2 regions of the Pseudoalteromonas sp. OF5H-5 genome follow, and region 1 is predicted to be linked to the other one. Evidence: riboswitches for the same ligand, from Rfam matches in the RefSeq annotation. Region 1 holds a riboswitch; the other holds the start of a gene.
What was found. Region 1 has a riboswitch for lysine ahead of lysC (lysine-sensitive aspartokinase 3). Riboswitches for the same ligand answer to the same signal wherever they lie in the genome.

Region 1 (11,562 bases):
CGTGGCCATCCCATTCAGTCAGTCTTAAATCGTTGATAAGTGGAAACTGTAGCGCATTGATCACCGAGCTTTTACCGGTGTTATTCGGGGCGCAGATAGACGCACTTTTATCCAGAGGAATGACACACTTAGCGTATCCGGCGGTATTTAATAATGCGAGTTTACTTAGGCCGTACAACTGCTCGCTCATAGCTCGTCCTCAATATCATATTGTTCTTCGTTTACTTCCATTAGCGCGTCAATGTAGCGATAAATCGGTGCAAGTAGCATAAAGCCTTGCTCAACCTCACGGGCTAGACCCAATCTCACCATACGTAAAAACACGTCTTTTCTGAGATCTGAGCCCGAAAAAATCCCCAACTGGTCAAAAAGATGCTTATTGAGCTGTACTATGGTTTGCATTAGCTCTAAATCGCAGCTTTCATCAAATAGTACGCGAAGCGGATCTTTACCTTGGTTGGCATAGTGCTCAATCAAAATATAAATGGTTAGGGCAATCGCACGGGAAATTTTCCCCATATTTGGCGTGCTTTCATCGCTTGCCAAATAATAAAAACCACGGGCATCGTGCTGTAAATCATGGCCTAAGGCTGAAAATAGCGCTTGATAGCTATCAATTTGCTGATCTAACTCTTGCCAAAGGGTTGTGTCTTGCTCACTGATATGATACCCGCTCACCAGTTTTTTATTAATGGCTTGGAGTTCATTGAGCATGTCTAAGTTAATTGTCGTCATAATGCTAATCTTGTTTTGCTTTGGCACTAAATGGATATAAAGAGAAGGTATGCGATGCGATAGTGATCTTACTCTTTTGTTGCTCTTGGCTAAGTGCCAAGTCAGATTCGTTGATCAGTTTTTGATAAAGGAACAGCATTTCGTCTGCTTCAAGATCAGGGTAGCTATCGCTTAAAAAGCCCAATAGTGCCTGGCGCTTTTTACCGGTTTGTTGAAATCTCGTTTTTACCGAGTTGTAATCTGGAATGTTAGGGCTTTGATAAGCTGGCACATCGTCGTGATCGGGCAGCTGATATTCTTCATGCTCAAATTCAACTAGACTTGCCATATATGCGACCATGTGACGCTTTTGCCCAAGGTTAAAACGTTGAATGTCTGACACAAATTCTGGTTGAACTGGTGAGAGTAAACGGTCAACACCGCGCTTTCTAATTTGTCCAAGGACTTTAGAGGCTTGCCGCGTAATGAGTGTATTGCGGCGTAGCTCTTCACGTAACGGCATGAGGAGATCGGCACTGCGGCTTAAACTTTCTCTACCAATGAGGTGCATATCTAAAATGCGTGTTCTGAGCTGCTCCAGCATGCGTTTGTCTGCAGCACCACGGCCTAATTGTTCAATCTCGTCAATTTGCTCACTGACCTGAAGCTCTATCTGATCGAAGCAGCGTTGGAAAGGGCCATGAATATCGACCATTTCCAACATAGGTTCGATATATTCGTCAAACGCTTCTAATACGGCTTTATACCTCATGCCAAGAGACAGCGTTGAGGTGTCAGACTTTGCTTGTTCAACCAAGTTCATGATAGCGCTTTCGTTATGCTCGAACAGCTTAACAATTTTACGAACGCGTTCGTCCATAATGCGGCTAAAGCGGCGTAGCTCAGAGTAGTCAGCCTCTTCACCGGCTTGTGCGATGCGATTACCTAATCTTTCTAAGTCTTTTACCAGCACCGTGATCTCTTCCGCTAAACCGAGGCTTTCTTCTTGTAAGAGAAAGCTGGCGAAGTCAGCGATTGCACGGTTGATTTCTAACTGTGAAGATTTAGCTAAAGGAATAATAATTTCTTGTTGGAGTAATCGATTGGTTTCTTTATATATCCGTTCACTCGACCAGCTAGGATTTTTCTGCTTTAGGATGTTTTGTACATCTTTTAGACTGAAATCTGCGAGCTTAAATCGTTTAAAAAGTAGCTCGAGTACGCTCCAGTGTTCATTTATCGTATTTAATAATTTTTTTGCTGGGATCATAACTTTCCAGTGTGTAGTAGAGAAGTTTCATCACCACTTCATCAATTTGTCACAAAATGTTTATTGTACGTGGCATGGGGCCTGCGATGGTGCTAGAATCCGCCCCGAAATCGAACCCACCCCTTGTTACATTTAATTACAGGTTGTTTACGCATTATGGTCACGCCCATTATTCTAACCCTGATCGCCATCGCTTTTATACTCATCGTTATAGAAGATATTATTCACGTAAACAAGGCCAAAACAACGCTTTTTTTTGGTACTTTATGTTGGATTATCGCCTTTATCTCTCCAATTCATGGTCAAAGCCCAGAAATTGTACAAATTGAGCTAGACCATAACATTTTGGAAATCGCGACGCTTTGGCTGTTTTTAATGGCTGCCATGACGTTTGTCGCCTACTTGAACTCAAAAGGGTTTATCCAAAATATTGTTCACCGGATCATGCCAACCCATATTAGCGAACGCAAGCTAATGTTTTTGGTCGGTGCTTTTGCATTCATATTTTCATCCATCTCGGATAATATTACTGCGACGCTTATTTCATTAGCTGTGGTCATGTCTTTGAAACTTGACCCGAAAAAGTTAATAAAATATGCGACGTTAATTATCTTCAGTGTTAACTCCGGTGGGGTATCATTGATCACCGGTGATGTAACCACCTTGATGATATTTTTGGCCGATAAAGTCACGATCCCAGACCTTTTATTGCTGATCATTCCGTCGATGTTGAGTGTATTTGTGTTAGCAGCCATGCTTTCTATTGGTATGAATGAAAAAATTACCTTTGAAAAGGTAGAATTACGCAGAATTGAAAAGACCGATATCACCATTGCGCTCATCTTCTTATCAACCATTTTTGCTACGTTATTCTTAAGCGTGCAATACCATGTACCGCCGATGCTAACTTTCTTATTTGGCTTGTCTTTGATGTTCTTAATGGCGCAATTCTTGATGCGCAAGAAAGACGTTAATAAGAAAATCATCGACTATATCCGTGAAATTGAATACGACACCTTGTTGTTCTTTGTGGGTGTGCTGTTATTAGTTGGCGCGTTGAAAGAGGTCGGTGTACTGTCTAAGTTTACCGATTTATATCTGCATCTTGCACCGGAATACGCAAACTACTTGGTCGGTTTAATGAGTGCGGCGGTAGATAACGTGCCATTGACGGCGGCGTTATTAAAAGCAGATATTACGATGACTCCAGCGCAATGGCTAACCTTTACTTATGCGACTGGGGTTGGTGGCTCTATGCTTATCATTGGTTCTGCAGCGGGGATCATTGCAATGAGTAAGGTTAAAGCGTTAACCTTCTCAAGCTATCTTAAAATGAGTATCTACCTGCTTATCGCATATACCATTGGATATAGTGGCGCGTATTTCGCGGGTCAGCTTATTTAAGACCAATGGATTTAATTTTTTAGCGCTTTGGGATAAGTTTTTCATAAATAACTTGACACCTAGACGGCTAAAAGATAATTTTCTCACATCGCCCGCATTTATTGCGGGCTTTTATTTTGCTTTTATTCAGATTAACAAAGGCAAAATAAACAGAAGAGGCGCGATGCTTAGGTAGTTAGTGTGAGGTGACGAGACCAATGACCACTAGTGAGGGAAGTATTCGCCGAGGAGAAAAGTTGCTCGTCGCAACGATTCTTCGGTTTACGAGGCTGAATCCTCGGAACTGTCACCGTATTGGTGGAGAGCTTCTGGCAAAGGTCATTTCAAGCGTTCGTCTTTTTAGAAATCCCATGCCGAGTTCTCCTTATAAAATTTGACTGTGCCAACAGTCGAGAGGAGAGAAAATGAATTCGCAGTATGTTGTAGCCAAATTTGGCGGTACCAGTGTCGCTGACTTTGAGGCTATGTCTCGTTGTGCTCACATTGTTCGTGACAACCCAAATGTTCGAGTGGTCGTTGTGAGTGCGTGTGCTGGCGTAACCAATCACCTTGTAACGCTAACCCAACAAAAGGAAGATGAGGCCGGGCGCAAAGCGGTTGTTGCAGCGGTTGAAAACATACAGCAAGCGATTATCGACCAAGTGTCTTTGGATGCTGATCTTGCTGAGGGTTACAAGCAAACTTTCAGTGAATTTGAAAGCCTTGCGAGTTTACCTGCACTTAGCAGACAGCAATGCGATGAAATGTTGAGCTTTGGCGAACGTTTTTCTTCTTATTTGTTTACCCAAATACTACGTAATAACCAGGTTCAGGCGTCGCGCTTTGATGTGCGTAAAGTGCTTAAAACAGATAATCAATTTGGTAAAGCGAATCCGAATATTGCAGCTACGCGTGAAGCTGCGCAAACCAATTTGGTCGCGCTACTTGGCGACACAGTGCAGGTGACGCAAGGGTTTATTGGTAGTGACCAATACGGCCAGACGACTACGCTTGGTCGTGGCGGTTCTGACTATAGTGCTGCATTGTTAGCAGAGGCAATTGACGCGTCAAGTGTGCATATTTGGACCGATGTCGTTGGTATTTTCAGTACCGATCCGCGTTTGTGTGTAAAGGCTAGACCTATTCCTCGTTTGAGTTTTGATGAAGCGGCAGAAATGGCGACATTTGGTGCTAAGGTGTTACATCCCGCAACGATATTGCCAGCGAGTCGTAAAGGTATTTCAGTATTTGTTGGTTCAAGCCGTGATCCGCAAGCGGGTGGCACTTGGATTGAAAAAGAGAAAACGGCGCAAGCAGGCATTCGCGCAGTGACACAACGCAAAAACCAAATACTATTGACGTTAAAGAGCCCTGAAATGCTTCTTGCTAGCGGCTTTTTGGCTCGTATCTTCACCATTTTAAGCAATTACAATATATCAGTTGACTTGGTAACGACTTCGGAAATTAGTGTTGCGCTTACGCTGGATAATGCGCCGAATGCTTCTCGACCAGAGCTAGAACAAGCTTGTTTGGATGAACTTAGCGAGTTTTGTCATGTGACCGTTGAAAATAATCTTACTTTGGTGGCCATGATAGGTTCTGAGATCCAGTTGAAGAAGTGCCAACTTAACCTGATGGATGTGTTGTCAGAGTTTAATATTCGATTGATATGCCATGGTGCGAGCAAGCACAATCTGTGCTTTTTAGTTGAGCAGCAGGAGTCAGATCAGGTCGTGCAGTCAATTCATGCTAAATTACTAGAGGTTGCGTAAGTGAATTTATTGTTTTTTAGGAACTAATAAAAAAGTTGCATTATTGAGTAATGGATGGCACTTTGTTTATAACGGTTAGGGTCTGCTGACCATCAAGTTTGTTTTTCCCTAGGAGTGCCATCATGAATTATAAAGACGTCTACGAATTCTGGTTTGTTGAATGCACTGAATCAGATTGGTGGAAGAAGTCTGCGGACTTTGATCGCATCATAAAAAATCGCTTCGGTATTTTGCACCAAATGGCGCACCAAGGTGAGCTTTCGAGCTGGAGAGCAACGCCACTTGGCGCGCTGTGCGAAATCATTATCTTAGATCAGTTTTCACGCAATATATTCAGAGACACTCCAGAGGCGTTTGCCAGTGACGCATTGGCGCTAAGCCTCACCCAACACGCCATCGAAAAGGGCTACCACCGCCAGCTCAACGATACTGAATTGATGTTTTTATATCTACCTATGATGCATAGCGAAAGTCGCATCATCCATCGTGCCGCAGATCATTATTTTCGCGACCTGCCCAATTATGATTTTGAAGTCGCGCATAAAAAAATTATCGATAGATTTGGCCGTTATCCCCATCGAAATGAAATACTCAATCGCGATTCAACAGAAGAAGAAATGGACTTTCTAGAGACGCCCAACTCGAGTTTCTGAGGCACGGCTCGAACCTCTCGCATTTTTAGCGGAAGTACGTATAATCGGCCGTCTACAAAAATAATGATTGATTACAGACATGGCTCATACGCGCGATGGATTTCAAAGCCGACTTGGCTTTGTGTTAGCAGCAGCTGGTGCGGCTGTTGGACTTGGTAATATTTGGGGATTTCCCACACAAGCCGCAAACCACGGTGGCGGTGCATTTTTACTGGTTTATTTTGCGGTAATTTTCTTACTCGCATTACCTGCACTTTACACAGAATTGTACTTAGGCCATCAGGCACAAGCAAACCCAGTTAAAGCACTTAAGACAGCCTGGCGTGAAGGTAATCCGAAAATAGGAGCCGCGGCGGGGTATATCGGCCTTGCTGGTGCTATTGTGATGCTCAGCTTTTACTCCATCGTGGCTGGGTGGATGCTGTCTCATGCACTTGATCCTCTTGCGCAAATGGCTGAACTAGATGCTGCACATCAGTTTCTTAGCGGTGATTCGATGCTGAGAAACTTTATCTTTACGCCACTAATGTTAATTTTGACTGCGAGCATTATTCTTAAAGGCGTAAAATCAGGCATAGAAGCTTGGTCACGCAGACTTATGCCGTTGTTACTGGTATTACTGCTTTGCCTTATTGGCTATATGGCGACATTAGACGGTGCAGCAGAAGGGTTTAGAACGTATTTAGTTCCGGACTTTTCAAAAATTAGCGATCCTGACTTGATCATTGCGGCGATGGGGCAGGCATTCTTTTCGTTGTCGTTGGGTGTGGGCTGCATGATGATTTATGGCTCGTACTTAAAACCGAATGAAAATCTACCTAAGCTGACGTTTAGTGTTGCAATGCTAGACACCAGTGTCGCATTTTTGGCCGGTTTACTTATTATCCCTGCAATATTCGTTGCGCAGCAAAATGGTGTTCAAGTATTTCAAGACGGCAAATTAATCGGTGAAGGCCGGTTGATTTTTGCCATTTTACCCGAGCTATTTGCCAATATGGGTGAAATGGGATTATTAGTTAGCCTGACTTTCTTTGTGCTTATGTCTATTGCGTCGGTAACGTCTACCATTTCTTCAACAGAAATTCCGGTATCTTTCTTGGTTGAAAACCATGGCTTTCAACGTAAACAAGCGACTTGGTTGGTTACGTTAGTTATCTTATTAGCATCGAGCACGATTATTCTAAACTTTGATTGGTTGTTCGAATTGGTGATCAGTCTATTCACGCAATATCAGCTACCATTGATGGGGTTGTTCTACTTTATTACTGTTGGCTGGGTTTGGAAGCGTGGTAATCAGCTTCACTTAGAATCTCGTGGTGCACATTACTGGTTTGCTCAGTATGTTAGATTTGTTTGTCCAGTCTTGATGACCGCAGTGTTTATTAACGTAGCACTGGCAAAATAGTGATCATTTATTCTCAAAAACGGGAAGCATTGGCTTCCCGTTTTGATTTTTATAACTAAGCTCAAAAATCTCGTGGGGAAACAAACTCCCCAGCTTGAATGCTCTCGTAAGTTCGTTGCGCCAATGAATCTAAGTTGGCTAAATCTTTGCCCATTGAAGCCAGTTGGTTTGTTACTGGAATAATATCAATATCTTCAACCCCAGAAAGCTGGGCCACTCGGGCAAAAGTATATGCGTGCTTATACTTTTCGTGTTTGTAGAAAATACTGACTAAAGATGAATAGACTTCTGGGTTAGGGGTATGACCTCTTTTATTCAGCTCTAATACGCGGTAGAGAATATCAACGGTTTTATCGTCATCTACTTTGGCATAAAACTCTGCGAGGAAAAGCTGAATTTCGGGATCGTTTTGGACCCTAGGGTCGTCTTGCATATTCAGTAGCTTGTTCATTGCTGTGCGATCACTGTTACGAGACCAATGATAATAGAGCAGGCCTGGGTGGTTACTGCCTTTTGTTTCATTGTAAATACGCGTCATTTCTTTTAGTGCGGTGAGATGACCTTCCACTCGTGAAGTGGTTTTTTCTTTTAACTTGATGTGCTCAATTTTGGCGGCGCGAGAAACACATTGGTTGTAGCTTTCTAAATTTTGCAACAAGTCATATTTGTTTTCGTCCGTTGGAGACTTGTATTCGTGGTAGCGCGCGTAAATTAGCGACGCACGTTCGTCTTTACAGTGACTGTCTTTATTTAAGTCTTCACAAAAACCAGGCGTTTCGCTACACACTTGGTTCAAAGTTAGGGTGTCGTCGCAACCAGCAAGTAGTAACGCTGCAAAGACTAGCGACTTTTTAAACGCCATAGTTTGACCTCAATGATTTTTTATAATTATAGGGGGTTACGCCCGAATAAACAGGGTAGAGCTAATAGTTTACTAGTTTAACGCAATGAATTGTTCGGTAACAGTGGAGAATCACGGCAGTTTAAATTAGAATAGCCGTGCCCATTCGGGCTATCCGTTCAAAGAAAATTGTTTATTAGGCAGAAAAAATGACCTTATCTCACGAGCAAGAATATCAAAACAGCTGGCAAGAGCGTCAAGATTATGCAGAAAGCATGCAACCCCTAATCGGTCGTCTATACCGTAACAAAGGCGTTGAAATCTCTGTATACGGTCGTCCTCTTGTGAGCGCAAGCACCATTGATGTTATCAAAGCACACAAAACAGTAGCACGCTTTGAAGAGCGTAAACTACGTCTTCGTGAAAGCTTTCCATTCTTAGAAGTGATCAGCAAAATGGAATTAGCACCAGGTCGTGTTGACCTTGGTAAGCTAGCTTATGCCTACATTTATAAAAATGCAGGTGAAGGCCGCTCAATCGAAGAGTTTTTAAATGCAGAACTTGCAGAATTATTAAACCAAGGTGCACGTCCAGAACCTCGTGACGTCGTTCTTTATGGTTTTGGTCGCATTGGCCGTTTATTAGCACGCCTACTTATCGAACGTGGCGGCTCTCACGCTGATTTACGCCTTCGTGCAATTGTTGTTCGCGGTGGCCGCGATGGTGATCTCGAGAAACGTGCAAGCTTATTGCGCCGTGACTCAATTCATGGTCCTTTCAATGGTTCAATCACAGTAGACCATGAAAAAGGTGCGATTAAAGCAAATGGTAACTACATTCAGATTATCTACGCAAACTCACCTGAAGAAGTGGATTACACAAAATACGGTATTGAAAACGCGCTTATCGTAGATAACACAGGTGTGTGGAAAGACGAAGATGGCTTAGGTAAGCACCTTAAGTCAATCGGTGCGTCTAAAGTGTTACTTACAGCGCCAGCTAAAGGTGACATCAAAAACATCGTTTATGGTGTTAACAACTCAGACATTCAGTCTGAAGACAAGATTGTGTCTGCAGCAAGCTGTACAACTAACGCAATCACACCGGTATTAAAAGCACTTAACGACAAGTTTGGTATTAAGAATGGTCACGTTGAAACGGTTCACTCTTACACCAATGACCAAAACTTGATCGACAACTACCACAAAGCTGAGCGTCGTGGTCGTAGTGCAGCATTGAACATGGTTATTACTTCAACTGGTGCTGCGAAAGCGGTTGCTAAAGCACTTCCAGAGCTTGCTGGTAAACTAACTGGTAACGCAATTCGTGTACCAACACCAAACGTATCAATGGCAATTCTTAACCTAAACCTAGGTAAAGAAACAACTGCTGAAGAGCTAAATGAATTCCTTCGTGAGTCCTCACTTTACTCTGAACTACGTGACCAGATTGACTACACTGCATCAACAGAAATCGTGTCTACTGACCTTGTGGGTAGCCGTTATGCAGGTGTGGTTGACTCAAAAGCAACCATCGTTGATGGCGACCGCGTAGTACTTTACGTATGGTACGATAACGAGTTTGGTTACAGCTGTCAGGTTGTACGTGTAATGCAAGACATGGCGGAAGTAAAATTCCCGAGCCTACCTCGCTAACACGAAATTTACGATAAAAAGCCAGCACCAGCTGGCTTTTTTAGTTTTTGAAACAAATTGGTTGTGGTAGGCTTGCAAAGATAGGTCAGCTACAATTAGCTAACAAAAAGTTACACCTTAACTTTGTGCAAAGGCAGGCACAGTATTACCTCTTTTTGAGGCTTAATATTGTTCTAGACTGAAGCAAAGTTGAGTATGGTAACAGTGTATTTACACAACAGTTTTTAACTTATTTAGGGAAACCTATGCGCATTACGAGTAATTTCGATAGTGGTAATATCAAGGTGGTAAAAGCAGAATCACCTGCGGATATTCAACTAGAAATCAATAAAGACAATGAGTCTGACTTTTTTCAATGGTTTCACTTTAGACTTGAGTCTACGCCTTTTTTAGAGCACAAAATTCATATCAACCAACTACTAAACTCAGCGTACCCTGAAGGTTGGGATGACTATCATGCGGTTGCATCTTACGATCGTCAAACTTGGTTCCGTGTGCCAACCCGTTATGAGAATGGCACATTAACTATCGATTTTGAGCCTGAATGTGCTCATACCTACTTTGCTTATTTTGCTCCTTATAGTTATGAGCGCCATTTAGACCTAGTCTACTGGGCTCAAGCCCATGATGCGTGCGTTGTAGAGACGCTAGGTCAAACGCTTGATGGCCGTGATATGAGCTTACTCACTATTGGTGAGCCGTCAGATGAGAAGAAAAAGATTTGGATCACGGCGCGCCAGCACCCAGGTGAAACGATGGCAGAATGGTTTGTTGAAGGTCTACTTCACAAATTATTGGATGACGAAGATCCACATTCCGCTGCACTGTTATCGAAAGCGGTATTTTATGTCGTGCCAAATATGAATCCGGACGGCAGCGTTCGTGGTCATCTGCGTACAAATGCAAAAGGCGTTAACCTTAACCGTGAATGGCAAACGCCAACACTTGAGAACTCACCTGAAGTTTATTATGTATTAAATAAAATGCATGAAACTGGGCTGGATATGTACCTCGATATTCATGGTGACGAAGCATTACCGTATAACTTCGTTGCGGGCAGTGAAGGTATTCCGAGCTATGATGAGCGTCTACAACGTTTGGAAGAATCTTTCAAGGCGGCACTGTTGACTATTACACCTGAGTTCCAAGATGAATTTGGTTACGATAAAGATGCACCGGGTGAAGCAAACCTTACCGTTGCTTCGTGTGCTGTTGGTGAAGCGTTCAAAGCGTTGGCTTATACCGTTGAAATGCCGTTTAAGGATAATGCAAATCTGCCAGATCCATACTTCGGTTGGTCAGACCGACGCTCATATCAGTTTGGTCAAGACACCTTAGCTGCAATCTTAAATGTGGTTGACGACTTAAGATAAGCTTAAAGACGGGTAATCACCATATTGATTACCCGTTTATTTTTGTGCGTTTAAAAGAACAACAAAATAATATTTAAAAATAATAAAGTAGAACACCTCAACAGGGTGTAATAACAACAATAAAGGGGAATATTCGTGGATGCGTTAGGCAGCTTATTAGATAGCTTGGATGGAATGTTAGGTGGTTCACCTTGGTTCCCGTATGTACTGTTAGGGGTAGGTTTGTTTTTTACAATCTACTTGAAATTTCCACAGATCCGATATTTCAAACATGCTTGTAAAGTCGTTACCGGAAAATACGATAAAAAGGGCCTAGAAGGGGATACCACACACTTCCAAGCACTCGCAACGGCACTTTCTGGCACAGTTGGTACTGGGAATATTGGTGGGGTGGCACTGGCAATTTCAATCGGCGGGCCTGCAGCATTATTTTGGATGTGGATGACGGCCTTTTTTGGTATGACAACCAAATTTGTGGAAGTCACGCTATCGCATA
Region 2 (11,562 bases), on a different contig from region 1:
CAGTATCTTGCCTTTGCACAAGGTGCACAAACTGTGGAATCCTTGCTAGACCATTATCATTCGGCACTTTTTAGCGAGGATGAGTTACTCAAAAGAAAAGCGGCGCAGCGCTGGTGTGAGTGGGATAATCTGATCACAACGGATAGCGATACGCAAGGTATTAGGCTCTGCAAAGCAGACAAGCAGCTCAGTAAAGCACAGCATATGGTGCATTTTTTTAGTCACCAGTGCTTTATCAAAACACAGCAAATTACAGCAGATGCACATCAGCTCAATCACTTACCTATCTGGTTTATTCACAGTCGGCATGATTTAATGTGTCGGTACGCACCAGTTCATCAGTTAGCACAAAGCATTAAGGCGCAGTTGCTGATTTTAAATGGGGTTGGGCATTGTTGTGCTAACCCCGTTTATGCAGAAGCAATAAGGCGGGCGGCTGATCTATTACTGTGCAAAATTCAGCATCATTAGCAGTCACAAGAGGTAGGTAGTGCAAGGACTAATTCAAAGGGTCAGCGAAGCAAAGGTAGAAGTAGAAGGTAAGATTGTAGGTCAAATCGATCAGGGGATATTGTTACTATTAGGCGTTGAAAAGCCGGATACAGAGCAAACGGCGGATAAGTTACTGCACAAGGTAAGTAACTACCGTATTTTTACTGACGACAAGGGAAAAATGAATTTAAGTTTAAAAGACATTGAAGGTGAACTATTGGTTGTATCGCAATTCACCTTGGCGGCAGACACCAAAAAAGGCATGAGGCCAAGTTTTTCGAGCGCAGGAACACCTGAGCAAGCGAATACACTCTACGAATACTTTGTGGCTCAAGCTAAGGAAGCTGGCTTGAAAGTCGCGACGGGACAATTTGCTGCGGATATGAAGGTGAGTTTACTGAATGACGGCCCTGTGACTTTTAATTTTAGTGTTGAATAGTGATTTGACGAAAAAACTAGGGTCAGCCAGTGTTAGCGTTTAACCTCGATAATTATGTTGGCGTAGTCCGGCACTTTTTCGATAAAGGGCTTTTTACCAAAGTTGGTAATTAATAAGTGTTGAAGTTGCTTGAGCTGCGACTCATGCTCAGTTAAAAAGTTGATATACAGTCGGCCCCCATCATTAATAGCAGCTCTGAGTAGGCGATAAAACTGGTGCTGAAACAAGAAGATGGGGGGCTCAAGTTCGCTAAATAAATCGAGCACTATCCAATCGTAGCGTTTGCCTTGTTGCAACGCTTTAAATACATCAACACAATTAACATCGCACAAAGGGTCGCCCCCAAAGTAGCGTTTGTAACAATGGATCACATCTGGGTTGTTATCTATGGTGGTAATATGACAATTTGGATAAGTGGCATTGAGGTAATCACGGATTGCACCTGCGCCAAGACCCAGCTCCAGTACGCTGGTCGGCGGGGCGACTTGCTGCCAGCGACTCGCGAATGTTTTTAAATGAGGAAATAACAAGTGCTCCGGGTGGTTTAACTCCACAACGGATTGTAATGTGTTGTTTATCAGAAGCCATCTCAACGATTTCTCTTGCCGCACTTGGATGCTATTTCTGCCTTGTTTATGCCAATATAGCAAGTGTCCTAGTTGGTGGCTCCGGTCCACAAAATCGTTGCTGATAGTGCCTGAATGCGTAATAAATTCTCCCATGATAACATCATCATAGACGAGGATTTTGTGAATGCCAGCTTGTCCACCAGTTTTTACACTAAGGGATAAGTGTTTTGGCGCATTTTATTCCCTACACTGAGCTTATCTTGTAGGGTGTATCCGTACTAGATTCAAAGTCATTTAACAGGCTAATAACAAAACAGGAGTCAGTGATGTTTGAGGTAACTTCACCACAAAGCAGCGAAGATTGGCAAGCCTATTACCAGTTACGCTGGCAGGTGTTAAGAGCGCCATGGGATCAACCTCGTGGCAGCGAACAGGATGATTTAGAACAAGAAGCTGAACATCGCTACATTAAAAATAATGATGGTGAAGTGTTAGGCGTAGCTAGGCTCCATTTTAACAATCATAAGCAAGCACAAGTACGCTATATGGCCGTTGCAGAAGGGCATCGAGGTCATCACTTAGGTAGTCGTTTGCTACACGAGCTTGAGGTTATTGCGTGGACGCAAAAAGCAGAAGAGCTGGTTTTGTATGCTCGCGAGCGCGCGTTATCATTTTACGAACGTCATGGCTATCAAGTGGTTGAAAAGGCACACTTAGCCTATGGCGATGTGCAGCACTGGAAGATGGTAAAGCAACGACCTACAGAGCCGGGCTGGTTTAGGCAGCCAGATTGGACCCATGTATTACAAAATACTTGGCGCGAGTCTATTCCAATCAGTGATGCGATGGGGATTAAAGTAGAAAGCTATACAGATTGGCAGTTTTCCACTAAGGCTGATTTAAAAGCGAACCTCAATTTACACAACTCGATGTTTGCAGGTTCTATATATAGCATGGCGACGCTAACGGGCTGGGGGGCGACTTATTTAGCACTTAAAGAGCTTGGGTTAGAGGGAGATATTGTGTTGGCTGACGCCAATATTAAATATCTAAAACCTTTAACCACGGCACCAGCGGCAACGGTTACCATTGCGGACTGTGAAGGTGAATTGCAAGCGCTAGAGACGGCTGGCAAAGCAAAATATGTGGTGCCAGTGAATGTCTATGATGGTGACATGCTAGTTGCTAAATTTGAGGGACAGTTTGTGGTAATTAAACCGCAATAAGTAGAGAATTATTCTCAGCTTTCCAAACGAAAAAGCTCTGAGTTTTCAGAGCTTTTTTTGTATTCGAATGCGCTTAAAGAATATCAGTGAGTAGCACGCCAATACCGAGCCTTTGGGTATGTGTGTTATAGTCTATTAAGCTTTCGCCGTAGCCATTAAAGTATTGTGCGTAGCCGCGCAGCCTTCCCCAAATCGGGAATGACCAGTCTAATTGAATTGCACCGCGATTATCACTGTTTAAGTTATTGCGCCACATAAAGCCAAACTCATGCTCTTCGTGGCGATATACCCCACTAAACTCGAAGTGACCTAAGTACTCATCGATATTTGGATTGTCGTCTCCGCGTGGATCCAAGGCATCTTCTTTGTCGTCTTCGGGTAAGCGATACCAAGGTTTAAAGCTGAATACAAAGCCTCGGTTTTCCCAGATAAAATTCGCATAGATACGATTCCAAGAGCGGGAGTTTGGTTGACTGCGACCGTTAGATTGGTGGGAAATCCCAAGTACAAAGGCCATCTCATCGCCCCACAGCACGTTTTCATCATCTAAAAAGTTAATCCAAAAGATTTCTGGTTCATAGTTGGTTTCACGAAATGGCGAAGACACATCTTTGTTGTACAGCTGCCAATATGATTGCAGCGTAAAAGCAAAATAGATTGCCTGATCTTTATCCGAAAAATTTTTATAAATAGGCGCTTTTAACGAGATTTGGTATTTGGCTTCAAAGTTGTCGATTGGCTCGCCGTCTTCATCGTCAATGGCTTTTAGACCGTCGAATGGTCTGCTGTTGACGTTGGTCATATAAGAAACTGGCAAAATATAGTTACGCTTATGTGGTGTTAATACATTACGGTTTTTTTCCGTTACACGTTCACGCGCCATGCGTTTATCTAATTGGCTTAAGGTATTATCTGCATCAGCCTCGGCACATTCGGTACGGACCTGCTCTATGGTTTTATCTTTTTCTCCAGTTAACACCGCGTTTAGCACGCACTGTTTGACTAAATCGATTTCATCTTCCTGTTGGGCTTCTTGAGCGTAAAGTGGCAAGGTAAGCAAGGCCAAAGCCGGTATTGATAAGTGTGTAAGTTTCATCCTGTGTGCGCCGAGAGTAAGTACAATTGATTACATTATTAACCAATGATAATGAAAGGGAAATGAATCTCGAAGGTCAAAAATGTCAGAAAGAAAAATACGGTCGAATAAGAAAAAGGTGGCGGCTATCGCCGCCATACCTTAGTAAGCGTTAAGCTAAACAAGCAGAGCTTATTTGCTTTGACTTACTCTCACGCAATAAAAGTACTCAAGTTAAAGCGTTTCAACTTGAGTAAAAAACTTATAAAGCTCAGTACCTTGATTCACACTAGCAGAGGCAAAGTGCAAAATGGCGATGGCATCTTCGTCTAACTTGATCTCATTTAAGGGCGTTTCTGATAAATAGCGCTCCATTCTGAGAATTTTGGCGATGGTTTGACCCGCCTTGATATGCTCTCCAAGCTTTGCCGTATACTCCACCATGCCTCCCATTGGGGCATAAAAGGCGCGATAATTTTCTAGTCGACAGACGTAACGGGTGATGTCTTGTGGCATAAAGTGCGCATCTTGAAAGGCCTGTTTATGGTTCAAGTAGCTCAAAATGCTGTTAGCGTCATTCAATGCTTCCGCTAAATCAATCTTTTCTTGAGAGCCAAGTTCAACTGTAAACGCTTCGGTTAATACTGGGATCTCTCGGCCTATAGCCTGATAGGCTTGCTGCAAGTTCCACCATGGACAAAAACTGGCTTCATCCATTGCTCCATCAAAGTCACTTGGAATAAGTAACACATGTGGAATATCAAAATATCGAGCGCTGTTTTTTGCATACTCAGGACAATACAGGTGTTTTGCTGAAATTGGTCCCGTATGAAGGTCTAAAACAATGTCAGCCTCATGAGCTAGACGCTGTAAATTCAAGGCGATGCGCTTACCTGTCGTCAACCTATCTAAGGGCCCATCAAGTAGTGCCTGAGTACACTCAACTAATCGTTGGCGAAATTGCTGAGCGATTTCTGTTATTGATAGCGTCGGGTTTTGCTCCACAAACTCGGCAACCAACCCGGAATGGTTGATGTACATTCGATTCCAATTCGTGCCCGTAATTGGATCGAAACGCCCTAAGGTAAACTCACCAGATTTCTGATTACAACCAATCGGGTTTGCGTAAGGCACTAAGGTGATGTCCGCTTTTAATGACAATTGTTTCAACTGTTCCAGCAGTTGATAAATCACTGCATTACCTTGCACTTCAGCGCCATGCATATTCGCTTGAATATACACCTTAGGCCCACTGCCATCGCCTTTGATGCGATAGACTGGAATAGTCAAAGGCAAGCCGTTGGCAATTTCACCAACCTGAATATGTTGTTGTGTAATGGTATTCATGTTTACCTCAAATAACTTGAAGCGGGCTCTGCTTCACGGACACAGCTGATTTCTCCAGCTGAGATGATGTACTCTGCAGGGAGCTCATGACATAAAAAGAACGGCATACTTTCGGTGTAGCCGTAAGCGCCACACTGACTGAAAACAAGCCAATCGCCATCGGCACTGTCGCTTGGTAAGGCTAGGGTGCCTAATTTATCCAATGCTGTGCAAAGTGGGCCATGAATATGAAAGTCTATGGCCTCAGCTTGAGACTGGCGTAACAATTCAGCGGGGAAAGCTTGTCCGGTAACGGCCGGACGCAGCAGGTGATTGACACCGCCTGCGACAATCAGTTGTTGTGCACCGTAGTTTTGCTTTTGTTCCACCACAGGGTTGAGATAAAAACCACATTCGCCAACCGCATAGCGGCCTAACTCCATCCATAATTCTTGCACTTGCGTGGCGGATTTTATCAATGCGAGCGTGTCTAATAATTTCTGCCAATCGAGAGAAGGGCTTTGCCTATCATAGGGAATGCCAAGGCCGCCACCTAAGTCGAGCACCTTTAGAGTAATCCCTAAATCAGCAGCGAGCTGAACTAAAGGTGCAACCATAGCCTGCCAAAGTTCAGCGAGCGTATCACTGCAGAGCATATTGCCCCACTGGAAAATATGCAGTCCGACAAAGTCTAGGTAGGTGTAGTCACTTAAAGTTAGGGCTTGCCACTGCTCTGCGCCAAGACCAAAAGGAGTCAGCGTATTGCCACCAAGTGGATTGTGCTCTGCTTTATCAAAGCGTAACTGCACCCGCAGTAAAACTTCAAATTGAAGCTCAAACTCTTCGGCCACTTGATTTAACCAGCGTACTTGATTGTGACTTTCAGCCACGAAAATACGTACGCCTTGTGTGGCAAAATGACGGATCTGCTTTAGCGATTTGGCAGGACCTGTGTTGAGCACGCGTTCAGGTGCGATCCCTTGAGATAACACCTGATCAAGCTCGCCGCTAGATGCCACATCAAAGTTAAACCCAGCGTTATCTAGGGTTTGAATGATATGTGATAACGGATTCGCTTTTACGGCATACCAAAGCTTAACGATTTGCTGATCAACTAAGGGCTTAACATGTGCACTTAGGTTATCTAAATCGTAGCAAAAGAATGGCGTATCTTGTTGCTGGATCAATGCCTCAGCTGCAGTTCGCTGTGACGTGCTCAACCAAGTCATTAGCGTAGAACCTCTTCCAGCGCCAGTGATGCATCACTTTGTTCATCACGGTATTTTACGATAAGTGCGCATGACATACTTAATCCCTGCTCGCGTGCCCACTCAGTTGAGGCTGGACGAGAGCCTGGGATCACTATCGCGTTTTCAGGGATGGCTTCACCTTTGTCAAGCAAGTGCTCGTTCACGCAGTCATAGACAGGAATACTTGCTGAAAGGCGCACACCCGGTGCTAATACGGCACCGCGTTTAACAACAACCCCTTCAACCAATACACAGCCTGCACCAATAAAGGCATCGTCTTCAACAACAACAGGGCTTGCTCCAACTGGTTCTAATACACCACCCACTTGCACCGCTGCGCTAAGGTGCACATTTTTACCAATTTGCGCGCAAGAACCAACCAACGCATGACTATCTACCATAGTACCTGAATCAATATAGGCACCAATGTTGACATAAGCCGGTGGCATAATGATTGTGCCCGCTGCGACGTAAGCGCCACGTCTTACACTGCTTCCGCCTGGAACCATACGAACACCATCTTGGGCAGCAAATCCGCGTGGTGCTAAGTTATCCTTATCAACAAAACCACCTGGGAATTCCGTATTTACGCCATTTCTAAATGCCTCAAGGATCCCTTGTTTTACTTCTACGTTAGCATGCCAATGGCCTTGCTCATCCTGTGTTGCTGCACGTACTGTGCCATTTTCTAAATCGTTTAGTAGGGTTAACCAGCTCATGTTTACTGCCTTAATTCCAAGATAAAATCGTTTCGTTCGCGCGAGTGATCGCATCGGTATGGGTGAGTTCCAAATGTGTCAGTGGCGGGCGCAAGTTTGGACTTGTGAGCTTACCTTGCAAGTGCATTAACACTTTGACTGGAATGGGATTTGCCACTGCAAATAAGCTATTTGCAGCTTCTGACCAGGTGGTAAATAAATTAGGAGAGGTGCCGCTTAACGAGCGCCTTACAAATTCTGCGGTTTGCTGCGGCCATGCATTTGCCGCAACAGACACCAGACCCGTTGCACCTGCTTGTGCAAAGTAGGGCATAAGGCCATCGTCGCCGCTATAGATGGCGACATCAGGTGCTGCCTGACGAAATGCTTCAAAGGTGGCAATATCACCACTGGCTTCTTTTAGTGCCCACAGATTAGGGTGGCAAGCTAGTTCGCCGAGTAGGTCAGGGGCGATAGCAACGGCACTGCGACCAGGTACATTGTAGAGCATGCAAGGGTTATGGCTCTCATCGAGTAGCGTACTAAACCAATGTGCCAGACCAACTTTGCCGGGCTTTGCGTAGATTGGTGAGCCAAGTAAGAGCGCATGAATGGGCTGCGAATTACAAAAGCGCACCCATTGTGTTTGCTGCTCAAGATCACTGCCGCCAACGGCAACCATAAGTGGTACGCTTGGGGCGAGCTGGCAAACAAACTCAACGATTTGTTGCTGTTCTTGTTGGGTAAGCGCAAGGCCTTCGCCGGTACTGCCTAGTAAAAGAATACCGTTACGAGCTTGCTCTTGATCGCGTACAAGCGTCGTTAATGCGTTAAAATCAACCTGATTTTCAGCATCAAAAGGCGTTACTAAGGCCGTCCACAACGGATAGTCAGATAAGTTGAATTGTGATTTCATCTCTACCGAACTTAAATCATGTTCGGAGTTAGGAGGGTGTCCAAACTTCGAACTGTTAAAATTCGAAGAGCAATGGACTTAAAAAGGATAAGGCAGCCAATGGCCTTATTTTTCTAAGACCAGAAGCTCTCCACCAAGTATGTTGGTGACAGTCGCTGGGATTCAGCCCAGTCGCCCGAAATGAGTATTAGCAAACAATAACTCAATTTCTCGGCGTATATTCCCCTCACTAAGCTGCAACGGAGTTTGCTCTCCTTCACTTAGTTACCTGAATAACGCACCTCTTCCAGCCCTCAATTTGACGCCGTGGCATCAAACTATCTAAATAGGGTGAACGCGCATTGAAACATTTTGGCCGTCTAGGTGTCAAGCATCAGACTGTAAATAATACGATTGTTAACTACACTTAACATTGCCGCTGAGACAATGCTATGAGATGAAAAACAAAAATATGTCGTTAATAAGTAAAGTTAAAAATCGCTATATCGGGGCGTTACTAGCTATGGCTATATTGTTGTCGATGGCGATGGGGGTTATGCAATATCTACTGTATCAGCAGAGCCTAGATGCACACGTAATTAATATTGCGGGTATGCAGCGGATGTTGTCCCAACGTATCGCGCTATATAGTGCGCAAGACAATCAACGAGATAGTGAAGCGCTGCGTCAAGCCATTGATAAGTTTGAAAGTAATCATGAGTTTTTAACTAAAACAGAAAGTAGTGGAGAGGCTATTTATCTGAATGAGGCGCTTACAGCGCTTTACTACCAAGGGCCGGTGCAGTTGGATTTGCAAAGTACTACTTTTGTCACTTTATCAAGGTCTCGGTTACAGCAATCCACTCCTCAATTAATGGAGCAAATCTTTACTGCGTCTCAGCATATACTCCCAAACCTGAATGATGCCGTTTCACTATTCGAGCAGCATGCGCGAAGTAAAACAGAGATGGTGAGGAAAATAGAATTGTTAATCTGGCTACTTGGACTGTTGCTACTGTTTATAGAAGCGAAACTTGTATTTCGCCCAATGGCGCGAGAAATTGCTGAAGCACTCGATAAATTAGAGGCGGCAAGAAAGCTTGCTGACGATGCATTACACTCAAAATCACGATTTTTAGCACGCGTTAGTCACGAGCTAAGAACACCATTGCAGGCCATTCAGGGGTATTTAGATGAATATCTGAGGAGCAAAGACACGCAGCAATTACAGCATGTGAAAAGCGCAGCAAATCAATTGGATGTATTACTCTATTCGGTTCAAGACTTTAATAACCTTTCCGAGCAAGAAGTGGTTATTGAGCGTCATCAAGTCGCATTGCGAGAAGTAATAAAGTCAGCTTGTATCGCCTTTCAACTAACCGCACACAAGAAATCTCTCGCTTTTAATTTGGCATTGAGTAATGAGTTAGATGTGACTTGTTATTGTGATTGTAAGCGTGTTGGTTGGTTGATCAGTGAATTGGTTAATAATGCAATTAAATTTACTGAGCGTGGCAGCATTCAAGTATTTGCGGATTTGGTTATAGATGAAGATACACCATATTTAGAATTTGTCGTTGAAGATACTGGGCCTGGGTTCGACTATCAGCAGTTACGAGAAGCTGTGCATAGCGAGCATTTTCAAGGCACGCAGTTAGGGCTGAAGCGTTGCCAATTACTCACCTCAGCGCTTGGAGGACGATTAGATTTTAGTGCAAGGGAGCCAATCGGTACAAGAGCAATCCTGAGAGTCCCTATTGAAATTGACAATCAACAGGTACCGGCTCATACAATGGAGCAGGTGTCGGCTCGCATTTTACTGGTGGAAGATAATTTACTAAATGCACGCGTGATTGAAAAAATGCTTCAGCCCATAGCAAAATTGGTAACGCATGTCGAACATGGTGAAGGTGCCCTTGAAGTATATGAGGTGGGTAAGTTTGATATCGTGCTAATGGATTTGAATATGCCTGTGATGGATGGCTTTGAAGCCACTGAGCGTTTGAGAAAGCTAGATCCAGCTGTGCCTATTTTGGTCGTGACCGCAAATACCAATGCGGAGGATCTGGATAAGGTCTACGCACTTGGCGCAACGGCTCATTTGTATAAGCCGTTGCAACCGGATGTGCTGCATAGCAAAGTGGCGCTATTACTGAATAAGTGTGGAGACTTAGTCTCGTCTTAAACGAATATTTCCAACTCCGACTTCTGCATCGATGGAATACTGGCCTTGACCACGATAGTCTGTTGTCGAGCCAACCATACTCTTTTCGGAAGTTTCTACGTTGCCAAAACCTGACATTGCCGTTTTACCAACACCTGAATCTAAAGACACTTTTTTGAAATCGGTGGTGGTAGTCTCAATTTTAATTTTTCCTACGCCTACCTCTAAATCAGCAGAGTTATTAAGATCTTGAATATCAATTTTGCCAACACCAACCTCAACATCTAAAGCCAAATTAACAGGCACCTTAACTTGCCAAGATAGTTCATAATCATCCGAATTGATCTCAAGTGATAATTTATCCCCTGATGTGTTGCTGTTTAGGGTGGCCTCACTCACATCTGGTTTACCAAACCAACTGTCTGACTCTTTCGGTTCAACCAAAATTTCGACCTCTATGGTGTCGCCGTTGTAAGTTTGTAGGTCGATTTTACCTACGGCAATATCCACTTCTAACTCGGCTAGGCTATTGCTTGGGAATGATGCTGTAATGGTTTTTGAATCTTCTGCTTGTGCAGTCATTGCCGCTGCACTTAATGCTAAAACTAACGCTACCTTTTTCATTATTTTTTACCTTCAACGAGAGTGTTTGAAAGGTAAGTCGCACATAAAAATGAAAAGGTTTAAAAAGATTTTTATTTTTTTAGGGCGTGTTAATGGAAGTATCTGTTTAACACGCCTACAAAGTAAACTGCTTACCTCTTGGCAAGATAGCGCTGAGTGTTATAGTCGGGTGACTGAATAACCATTGTTTTTAAGCTGCTCAACAAGACCATATTTTTCAACAAGATGTAATGCACCAACGGCAATAAACGTTGATTCATTGGGGAGCTGCTTTTTAAGCATTTTCACCCAGTTATTATTGCGTTCAATGATCATCAATTGCTCGGCTAATTTGCCATATTTATCATCCGAAAAACTTACCTGATAGTAATGTGATAACTTCTCTAAATCGCCGCTTCGCCATGCGGAAACTAAATCCAAGAAGTAGGTGTTCAAATCAGACATCTGTGCAAATGTTTCCTTGAGCATAGCGTCACTATGAATACTCAGCTGACTGAACATTTCAAGTTGATATTCTAAGGTTTCAAATTCACCAATTGGGATCTTCTTTTCGTTTGCGTAGGCAATTACTTGTTTATCGATGCCATTGGTATCGGTAAATCCAAGCTTTTGATATTCCAGTTGTAGCATAGTTATCATCACGGCCCATGGCGCATAGCGTTCAAATAAGGCGATATCTATCTGCTTTTTGGAAAAGTAGTCTTGTAGCTTCTGATAGACTTCTGCAGAGAGCTGATCTTTTAGTGTTTGGTTGTTTTTTAACAGCATAAATGGCATGGAGCGCTGTTGGATCGCAAATGGAGA

Region 2: linked by a shared signal. The riboswitch ahead of dapA (4-hydroxy-tetrahydrodipicolinate synthase) and the one ahead of lysC (lysine-sensitive aspartokinase 3) in region 1 are both predicted to bind lysine.

The regions. Positions count from the first base shown of each region.
Region 1 is NZ_JAKGBF010000004.1:321,663-333,224, reverse strand. It holds gene L1271_RS08260 (ATPase) at 1-190, opposite strand, end outside; gene L1271_RS08255 (condensin complex protein MksE) at 187-735, opposite strand; gene L1271_RS08250 (hypothetical protein) at 740-1,984, opposite strand; gene nhaD (sodium:proton antiporter NhaD) at 2,141-3,388, shown strand; lysine riboswitch at 3,534-3,704, shown strand; gene lysC (lysine-sensitive aspartokinase 3) at 3,793-5,139, shown strand; gene L1271_RS08235 (DUF924 family protein) at 5,262-5,792, shown strand; gene L1271_RS08230 (sodium-dependent transporter) at 5,872-7,197, shown strand; gene L1271_RS08225 (DUF2989 domain-containing protein) at 7,259-8,059, opposite strand; gene L1271_RS08220 (glyceraldehyde-3-phosphate dehydrogenase) at 8,248-9,693, shown strand; gene L1271_RS08215 (M14 family metallopeptidase) at 9,939-11,066, shown strand; gene L1271_RS08210 (alanine/glycine:cation symporter family protein) at 11,202-11,562, shown strand, end outside.
Region 2 is NZ_JAKGBF010000015.1:79,563-91,124, reverse strand. It holds gene L1271_RS19525 (alpha/beta fold hydrolase) at 1-471, shown strand, start outside; gene dtd (D-aminoacyl-tRNA deacylase) at 491-931, shown strand; gene L1271_RS19515 (spermidine synthase) at 964-1,653, opposite strand; gene L1271_RS19510 (bifunctional GNAT family N-acetyltransferase/hotdog fold thioesterase) at 1,827-2,726, shown strand; gene L1271_RS19505 (phospholipase A) at 2,800-3,822, opposite strand; gene L1271_RS19500 (succinylglutamate desuccinylase/aspartoacylase family protein) at 4,036-5,148, opposite strand; gene L1271_RS19495 (PLP-dependent decarboxylase) at 5,151-6,356, opposite strand; gene L1271_RS19490 (2,3,4,5-tetrahydropyridine-2,6-dicarboxylate N-succinyltransferase) at 6,356-7,096, opposite strand; gene dapA (4-hydroxy-tetrahydrodipicolinate synthase) at 7,107-7,991, opposite strand; lysine riboswitch at 8,107-8,285, opposite strand; gene L1271_RS19480 (response regulator) at 8,428-10,155, shown strand; gene L1271_RS19475 (hypothetical protein) at 10,141-10,758, opposite strand; gene L1271_RS19470 (TraB/GumN family protein) at 10,918-11,562, opposite strand, start outside.